Regions from separate parts of the Selenihalanaerobacter shriftii genome, predicted to be linked through region 3. Evidence: riboswitches for the same ligand, from Rfam matches in the RefSeq annotation. Region 3 holds a riboswitch; each other region holds the start of a gene.

Region 1 (2,211 bases), on a different contig from region 3:
CTAACCTTATCTGTCGATCCAGATCCATTAGAACCTCCAGCAAAAAAGAGACTTAACTGCTCCCCATCCTCTCTAATCTCATTCAAATCAGAACTCATCTGAGTAAACTCTTCTTGAATCGTGAATAATGAATCGTGTAATTGCTTCAAAATGTTATTCATTAATTTTTTAGATAAATTTAACACTTCAGTAATAAAGACTAACTTGTTTAAAATAACTTCCTCTTCACTATTAGCTACCTCAAAATCCTTAATCTCTTGTTGAGTACTTAACATAATTTCAATTAAGTTCTCTAAATTCTGTCTAATTATATCTTGATTTTGAGCTAGAATAATAATATCGTAGATAGGTTCTACAGATTGTTGAATATGTCCCATAAAGTCCTTTAACATATCTGCAATAGTCTGTAATGAATCTAATATATCTTCAAATATCTCTTTAATTTCCATTCGGTAATTAGATGAAATATTTTCTTCAATTGTTCCTAACTCATTTAAATCACCTGTAAACCCTTGATACCACTTCTGTAAAGTTAATATACTCTCTTCAATAAATTCATACTTATCTTTAATATTAGCAGCTAAACGATTAATCTCATTAGAGATCACTCTAAAGCCTGCCCCATCTTTGCCAGCCTTAGCTGAAACTATAATAGCATTAATTGAAAGGTCTTCTAGCTCACTTAATACTTCTTCTAACTCTTCAATTAAATTTAATACTTCCATGAATTGAGCTTCTTCTTCATCATTATCCATTATAAAATCATCTAATATCTCAGATACTTTATCTCTAGCTGATAATGAATCATAGACCTGATGAATCTTCTCTTCTAAGTTTTCTAACACCTCATTCATTTGAAAGTTAGTATCGATTTCAGATTCAGGTTCATCAGTTTCTATAAAATAATTAATTAATAATTTAGTTTCCTCAATAGTTTCATCTATATTCTCTTCAATCTCAGGTAATCGGTTTGAAATCAATCCATAGAAGTCTTCAGTCTTATCAATGATATCTTCTAAAGATTCTATGTTGTGCTTCAAACTATAATTTAAGTCATCTATTATGTTTTGAAATACCTGACTAGATTTAGCCAAGCTATCACCTCCCTAACTAATTTAAATCTCTAAATATATATGATAAAAGCCAAAAACAACAAACCTTATCCCTAATTAGGGATAAGGTTTGTTGTTACACCTATCCCATGGAAGCCAGACAGTCTTAGTATAAAATCAACTATACCTTAGACTCATAGCTTTGCGTCCCTTTCTTTACAAAAGGTATGCCTTTCTCACGGAAAATTTTAATTATTAATCTTGTGAGTTGTCGCACATGCAATATCATATAAAAAACATCCTATAAAATATTATGTAGTTATAAATTATATAAGTTTATACAAAAAATTTGTCGCTAATAAGCTTATTATGTATGCATTTATATATAAAGTATATTTCTTGTATATTATATTAGTTATTTCGACTATTATCTCTTTTTTCCTTCTTTATTAAGTATCTTTAATACTATTTTATCTATTTCTTTGCTCAAATTTATGATTTCTTTATTTACTAAATCATTCTTTACTTCAACTAACTTAGATAATTTTACTAATTTTTTATTTAGTGTCATATTCAGTTCATTAAGTTCACTACTATTTGGTTTCAAACCATTTCTCCTTTCAAAATCTTTTTAGCCTATATATATAAATGACAAATAGTTTTTTATTCTTCATTTATTATTCCAATTCCTTTAATATAATTCTTATTCTACTATATTTTAACATATTAACCTTTCTAACTGATTACATCTCACTTACAATGTACTTACATACCTAAATAAATAATTAAAGGAGTCATCTTATTAATAAGATGACTCCTTTAATATATTCAAACTATAAAGTTATTGACCTATAATACTCTTCTATCCTAGAATTAGGATTAATCTTTAATTCCTCATTTAAAACTTTTTTACAACTCTGATAAGCTTTAATTGCAAAAGACCGTTGCCCCATTTGATTATAGCTTTTCATTTTATAAAAATATGCCTGTTCAAAGTGTTTATTAATCTCTAACATTCTATCTGTTAATTTAATACATTTTTCATATTCCCTATTCTGATAATAATATATTAATAATTCATCAGCCATATCTAAAAATAAACTCATGAATCTTTCTCTTTCTTTAGTAATCCAATCTTGATATAAATCACCTGGTAATA
Region 2 (2,211 bases), on a different contig from region 3:
TGATAAGTAAGACTACCGTTAGTAAGTTGTACTGGCTGATATAATGAAAGTTTAACTAATTCTTCACTACCACTAGGAGTAAGATTTAAGGTGAATTCTTTAATATCACCAGGTTGCATACTCAAATCAATTACTAAAGGTTTTACACCAACAGCTAAGCCATTTTGAGTAAATATTAAAATAGTAATAATTATAATTATTATTTTTAGCATTAAAACATGCTCTGATTTTTCTTTCAATTTCATATAAACTGAACTAATATCCATAATTATCTCCCCCTACCTTATAGCCTATAATTATCTTAACTCTATTATGTTATTTACTTATCATATAAAGCTATAAATAAAATTTTGTTTGAGTTAATTATTATTCATTATAATCTTAAAAACTTACATAAATTGTTAGTTAAAATATTGTCATATATTTTATTAATAATACAAATTAATATTATTACTAACTATTCAGCTATTAATTTAAATACTAATGCTAAATGTAAACCTTTACATTAAACTTAAAAGCTAATAATGTCATTAGTTAAATTATATCTTATTTGAATTTTAATTTATTCACTTGCTGATAATATCATTTATATTAAAAGAAAGGCGAGATTTTAGTCTCGCCTTCTTAATATATCTAATATTTATAAAGTTTGTGGAGCTGCTACTGTCAATTGAAGATTAAATTCTTTGTCACCATCTGTTGCCTCTAATTCCCACCAGTCTTTATCTGTGAACCATTGAGCACCTAAATAAAGAGTATAATTATTGTTACCTGCATCAGAATTTAATTTACTAGTCCAACCATCACCATCATTTGCTCCAGACTTTACAAAAGAGTCATTTCCATTTTGAAAGTTTTGATTCTCATCAGCAAATGTCATATATGGTGAGACTATAGTATCTCCTCTATCGCCACCAGTCCATACTTTACCTTCAGGAACCATTCCTTGAAGTAACGAAGTCAACCCTTCTGTTGCAGTTATAGTTACAGGAGTATTAGACTTAACATTAAACGGAAAGAAATGACTTGGTCCATCACCATTATTATCTACATTCGGAGCTAAAAAAGTAAAATTATAACTAGCCTCATCAAAACCAATCTCTGCATATTCCTCAACTGTTAAGTCAACTCCAAGTACACTTTTATCTAACTGTTCAGCCGCCATAGAAACCACACTCATACCAAATACCAACATCATCGCTAATCCGAAAATCATTAATTTTTTCATTAATTTTCTCCTCCTCATTGGTTATAAATTACTCGCGGCCGGGTTCACCATTGGCTCCCTGCTACCCTATTGGTGACCAGTTAAAGGATAACACTTCTTCGCCTCCTCGATCGCTCGTTTTACTCTTGGCCGGTTTCATCACTAGCTCACTATCACTCCATTGATGACCAGTTAAGGAATGACAAGTCTTAGCTTCCAATGAGTAAGAAGTTTATACGTTCTTATATTTTATGTCCTTACCAACACGACCTGATATTAAAACAGTCCCTTTACTACTCCCCTTTAAGCAAATATCACCTCCTAATTAATATTACCTCGTAATTATTGAGAATAAAGACTCCTTACTAATTACGAAAACCTATTAAACTTTTAATATCAAAAATTTTAAATATAATTATCTATTTGTCAGTGTAAAATTGATCTTCCCTTTATATGTACCAGCAGTATGCTTCCAACCTACTTTTACCTTCAAAGAAATATCTGTATTAATCCCTCGTCTGTAATTGCTACCATTAATTATCATTTTTTCGTCCATTTTATTATAAGAATATTCTGAATCTCCTAATGCTAACAGAATATTTTTAGGCAAAATCTTGGCCTCATCATCACTATCACCTTGATAAATTAAAGGTTCAGTATTTATATTAAGAAGCCAATTATGATGATTTGCTTCAACTTTTAGCCTTGCCTTCTCCTCTGGTTTATAGATTCCAGGCCCGCTAGTAGCATTAATTTCAACATTATCTGGATATACACTCACATTTGTATAAGACCTTATATGTACTATGACTCTAATTGCCGGTGACTTTCCTGATTCTAGCCATCCTTTATAGGTCCCACTCGGTACCTTCCACCAGGCTTCCTTAGCTAACTTGAATTTAACTGTTGACTTTAAGTCATCATCATCTAAGAATTTAATAAAGTTATCTAAGGCATGATAATCAGACCATCCTGACATTTTGGCACGCAAATATTTAGGCGAA
Region 3 (2,211 bases):
GAATATCCTAGGATTTCACATCCTTTTTTATTAATTAAAGTTACTTCTTTATCTTGATTTAAAACTAAAAATATGACCTCTGAAATATCAAAATATTTTTGTAACTCTTTCTTTTTTTTATATAACTTTTCATTTGTTTCATTCAATCTGGTTACCCTATTATATAATCTATCTTGCATCTTATTAAGAGCTATTGCTAATTCTCCTATTTCATCATTAGAATTTACTTCTAATGATGAAATACTCAACTTATCATCACTAAAATTATTAGAAATATTCTGAGCAAAATTAGTAACTATAGTTAAAGGTTGTAAGCATTTATTAGTTAAAATTATATTAAGTATTATAATAGCAATTACAACTATAAGTATTATCCAAAATATTACTTTGGATATTTGATTTGAAATTTTCATCAACTCAGCCTTTTCAATTATTGATATAAATTTTAAATTAGTCTGAGGAGAAGTATATAGACTGATAAAATACCCCTTATTATTCATAACTGTTTCAAAATTGGCTTTTTGCATTTCCTTTATATTATTTAATTCTTCAATTTCAAGGCTGCTGATATCCTGAAAGTTTAATTCTGGTCTTTTAGGATTTGCTAAAATAATTCCTTCATCAGTAGCTAGAATTATATATCCTGTGTCCTTAATTTTAATATCCTCTACTATCCTTACTAAACTATCTAGTTTAATATCCATCCCTTGAACTCCTATAGTTTTTCCATGATCATTATCAATTGTTGTAGCTAAACTAATATTAAATGATTTGTTGAAAGACTGATAGTAAGGATCTGTTATGATTACATCTTCTTTATTCTTTATAGCTTTTTTATAAAAAGGCTTTGTTTTGGGATTATAATTATTTACATTTACTTTTTTAGGCCACTGTATATAACTTCCATTTTTAGTTGTAATATATACATATGATAACTTAGAATGTGATTCAATGAAATTTTTAAATAGTCTATGAAGCTTTGGATTGGGACTAATCCTTTGTAATGCCTGATTTGTTGATTTATTCACATAAGAAGTAGAAGTTTGCTGGTTAAGATTCTGAATAATAGGATTTGTTGCTAACATCTTACAGTCTTCTTTTAAAGTTTGAAGATATAGGTTAATCATATTATCAGCTTGTTCAATTTCATGAATAGTCTTTTTAATAAAATTATGTTTTATTATTTCTTTTGTTGTTTTTAATTCTAAATAACTTATAGTAATTATAGCTATTGATAATAGTATTAAAAATAATATTATTAATTTATTCTTAATACTAGCTTGTATTTTATTGAAAACACCTTTCATAAATTCACCTCCTTTTTTTATAAATAGAATAAACCTTATTCCTCTTTTAGCATATCTAAGAGAAATAAGGCTTAATACTTCTAAAATAATCTTAACATCTTTAGAACCTATTCCCTTCGACAAGTTAACAATCATAACAAAATCAAAGATCTTGCCTTAGATTTAACTCTTTGCGACCCTATCTTTCAATAGATGTGCCATTTTCGAGGATTAATATAATCTTTTAAAAACAATATTATATTTTAGTAATATTTTCCATATTACTTTATTTATATACTCTAACAGTAAATTCCTGCATTTTTATCTAAATAATTGAATAATCAAAATGTTATTTCCCAGAAAAAGACTCCAAAAATACTACTAACTACTATTAATAATAAATTGATTTCAAAAATAGCTAAACTGATTGCAACTATTCCACCAATAATTGCTGATTCTTTACTTCCAGTAGATGATAAAATTCCCGGAAAAATCAATGCACCTATGGCTGCAAACGGAATAAACTCTAAAAATCTCCGCAAAGAATTAGGTAACTCCATATCTTGTAATAAAACAATAGGTAACATCCGAGGGACATAAGTAACCACAGCCATACCAATTATTAAAACTATTAAATTTTCCATTACTAAACCGCCTCCTTAGGAAAGAAATAGCTTCCAAGTGCCGATGCTAATATAGTTGTGATTACTACTCTCCATCCTGTTGAAATACTGCTAAAAAATGAAGTCCAACTTAAAAAAGTATTAATTACTACTGTAATCAAAGATACAATTAAGATTGCATAAGATTTCTTTAAATTAGGAACTAATATCCCAATGAACATAGCATAAAGAGCAATTCCCATGCTAGTTTGAAGTGTTTGTGGTAATCCCATACCTAAGAAGACTCCTCCGGCAGTTCCTAA
Region 4 (2,211 bases), on a different contig from region 3:
AATAAAGCTAGAGCATATGACAATCATGTATATATGATTGGTGTAAATGCTGTCGGACCTGACGCTGGTAATAATTATAACTTTGGTCATAGTATGATTGTAAGTCCAATCGCACAGAAATTAGCTCAAGCCCGAGGCGTTGAAGAAATTATTGCTGTCGAATTAGATAATGATCCTATTAAGAATGTAAGTTTCGGTACTAAATCCCCTATGATCTTTGATCATTTAGAAGATAGAAACATTGGTATGTATGAAGAAATTTTAAAAGAGGCAAAAAGTCAGTTCGAACCGTCTAAACGAATCCCTTATAAGAAAACAGAAAATAAGTAAGTAGAAATAAATAACCATTGATTAATAATTTTAACCCCTTAAAATTAATTTAATAGATGATAAATTTAAAGAGGTAGCAACTCCCCCTTTTTTGTAGTTTCCCCTTGCAACTTTATTAATAAATTACAAAATGATTAATTGCTACCTCTTTTTATTATATATAATGGATTATAATTTAATCAAGATAATTTATGTTACCTTGACAGTATTTGAGACAACTGATATAATTAAGATTACAAGGCAAATTACTACAAAATTAGACTATATGTATAATAATACTACATATGAGTAGTAAATATAATTTACATAAATTAAAATATCCCTGGTAAAATAGCACGCTTATCGAAAGGTAAGGTCGCAAAGTCTTGAATCTACGGTATAATATATGCTATGATTGTCAGACTGCCGGAGGGGATGATAGGTTTATAAGTGGATTAACCCTATCCCTCTTTTATTAATTGAGGGTAGGGTTTTATTAATTTTATTTATCAAGTAAGGAGAGATAATAAGTATGAATTTAGTTGAGAAGTTACGTTCTAATTTAAGATTTAAATTAGTAGCTTTAATGATGGTGATTTTAGTCTTAGTAGTAACAACTATTTCTGGCTATCTTATTTATAAAAACCATACAGAAACGATGGCTAATTTTAGAAGGCAAGGTGAAGTATTAGCAGATATAATTAAGACTAGTAGTATGAATGCTGAAACTGCTTATAAACAAGCTGAAAATGTATTAGAACAAGATATGATAGCTGAAGCTAAATTATTAGCTAATTTAGTAGCAGCAGGTGATATTAATAATCAAGATCTAATTAAATTATCTAAAGAGACTGGGATTGATGAATTTTGGATTACTGATGGCAATGGAACAGTAACTTTAACTAATTTTACAGACGGATTAGGGTTTACTTTTCCAGATGATCCAGAGGCACAAGCTTATCCATTTAGAGCGATATTAGATAATCCAGATAAAGTGGTAGCTCAAAAAGCTATGGTTCGTGATGTAGATAATACTTTATTTAAGTTTGTTGGAGTCGGTAGATTAGATAAACCAGGTATAGTTCAAGTAGGGATGGATGCTAGTGTTTTAACTACTCTGAATGAGAAAATAGGTTTACAAAAGATTATAGACCAAGTCAGTAGCCAAGAAGCAATCTCTTACATAACAATTATAGATAAGAACTTACAAATAACGGAGAGTAGCAGTAATTATAAAAAATTCAAGGCAGAATTAAAGAATTATGTTAAAAAGAATCAAGGTATGCTAGGGCAAGTAATTAAAAATGGAGAATATAAGACTCAGTTATTGGAATTAAAGAATGATTACATTTATGAAATAATAGTTCCGTATAATGGAATGGCTTTAAGGATAGGTCTTGATTTCAATGAAACTGCAGCAGCTATGAATGAATCTAGAAATAGGGTGATTATGATTAGTATCATCTTATTATTGATTGCTGGTTTAATTATTAATTTCTTTGCTAAGAGAATTACAGGACCAATTCTAGATTTAGTAGAAGTTAGCCAGACAGTAGCAGCTGGAGACTTCTCACAGAAGATTGAAATTGACAGTGAAGATGAGATAGGTGAATTAGGTGAGTCTTATAATTATATGTTGAGTACTATTCGTCAAATCATCAAAGATATTTATGAAAATGCTGAACATTTAGAGACAGTCTTACAAGAAGCAACTGCGAGTGTGACGCAAGTTAATCAGAATACTAATCAATCTAGAGATTCAATAGGTGAGGTCAGTAAAGTCATTGGAGAGGTTTCTACTACTATTGAAGAATTATCTGATCGTTCCCATGATATATATTCAGCAGGAGAAAAAACATTTTCTGAAATTAAGAATACAGATCAAAAGATTGAATATGGTAA

The links. Region 3 has a riboswitch for cyclic di-GMP ahead of B5D41_RS14005 (ATP-binding protein). Riboswitches for the same ligand answer to the same signal wherever they lie in the genome.
Region 1: another riboswitch for cyclic di-GMP. It lies ahead of B5D41_RS03635 (methyl-accepting chemotaxis protein); the one in region 3 lies ahead of B5D41_RS14005 (ATP-binding protein).
Region 2: another riboswitch for cyclic di-GMP. It lies ahead of B5D41_RS01670 (hypothetical protein); the one in region 3 lies ahead of B5D41_RS14005 (ATP-binding protein).
Region 4: another riboswitch for cyclic di-GMP. It lies ahead of B5D41_RS01850 (methyl-accepting chemotaxis protein); the one in region 3 lies ahead of B5D41_RS14005 (ATP-binding protein).

The regions. Positions count from the first base shown of each region.
Region 1 is NZ_FUWM01000006.1:48,504-50,714, forward strand. Features, by position in the region: gene B5D41_RS03635 (methyl-accepting chemotaxis protein) at 1-1,094, opposite strand, end outside; cyclic di-GMP riboswitch class I at 1,201-1,294, opposite strand; gene B5D41_RS03640 (hypothetical protein) at 1,480-1,659, opposite strand; gene B5D41_RS03645 (AfsR/SARP family transcriptional regulator) at 1,886-2,211, opposite strand, start outside.
Region 2 is NZ_FUWM01000004.1:57,269-59,479, forward strand. Features, by position in the region: gene B5D41_RS01665 (COG1470 family protein) at 1-266, opposite strand, end outside; gene B5D41_RS01670 (hypothetical protein) at 641-1,228, opposite strand; cyclic di-GMP riboswitch class II at 1,348-1,434, opposite strand; gene B5D41_RS01675 (hypothetical protein) at 1,623-2,211, opposite strand, start outside.
Region 3 is NZ_FUWM01000021.1:14,398-16,608, forward strand. Features, by position in the region: gene B5D41_RS14005 (ATP-binding protein) at 1-1,307, opposite strand, end outside; cyclic di-GMP riboswitch class I at 1,423-1,516, opposite strand; gene B5D41_RS11160 (AzlD domain-containing protein) at 1,628-1,930, opposite strand; gene B5D41_RS11165 (AzlC family ABC transporter permease) at 1,933-2,211, opposite strand, start outside.
Region 4 is NZ_FUWM01000004.1:96,744-98,954, reverse strand. Features, by position in the region: gene B5D41_RS01855 (carbon-nitrogen hydrolase family protein) at 1-330, shown strand, start outside; cyclic di-GMP riboswitch class I at 653-740, shown strand; gene B5D41_RS01850 (methyl-accepting chemotaxis protein) at 842-2,211, shown strand, end outside.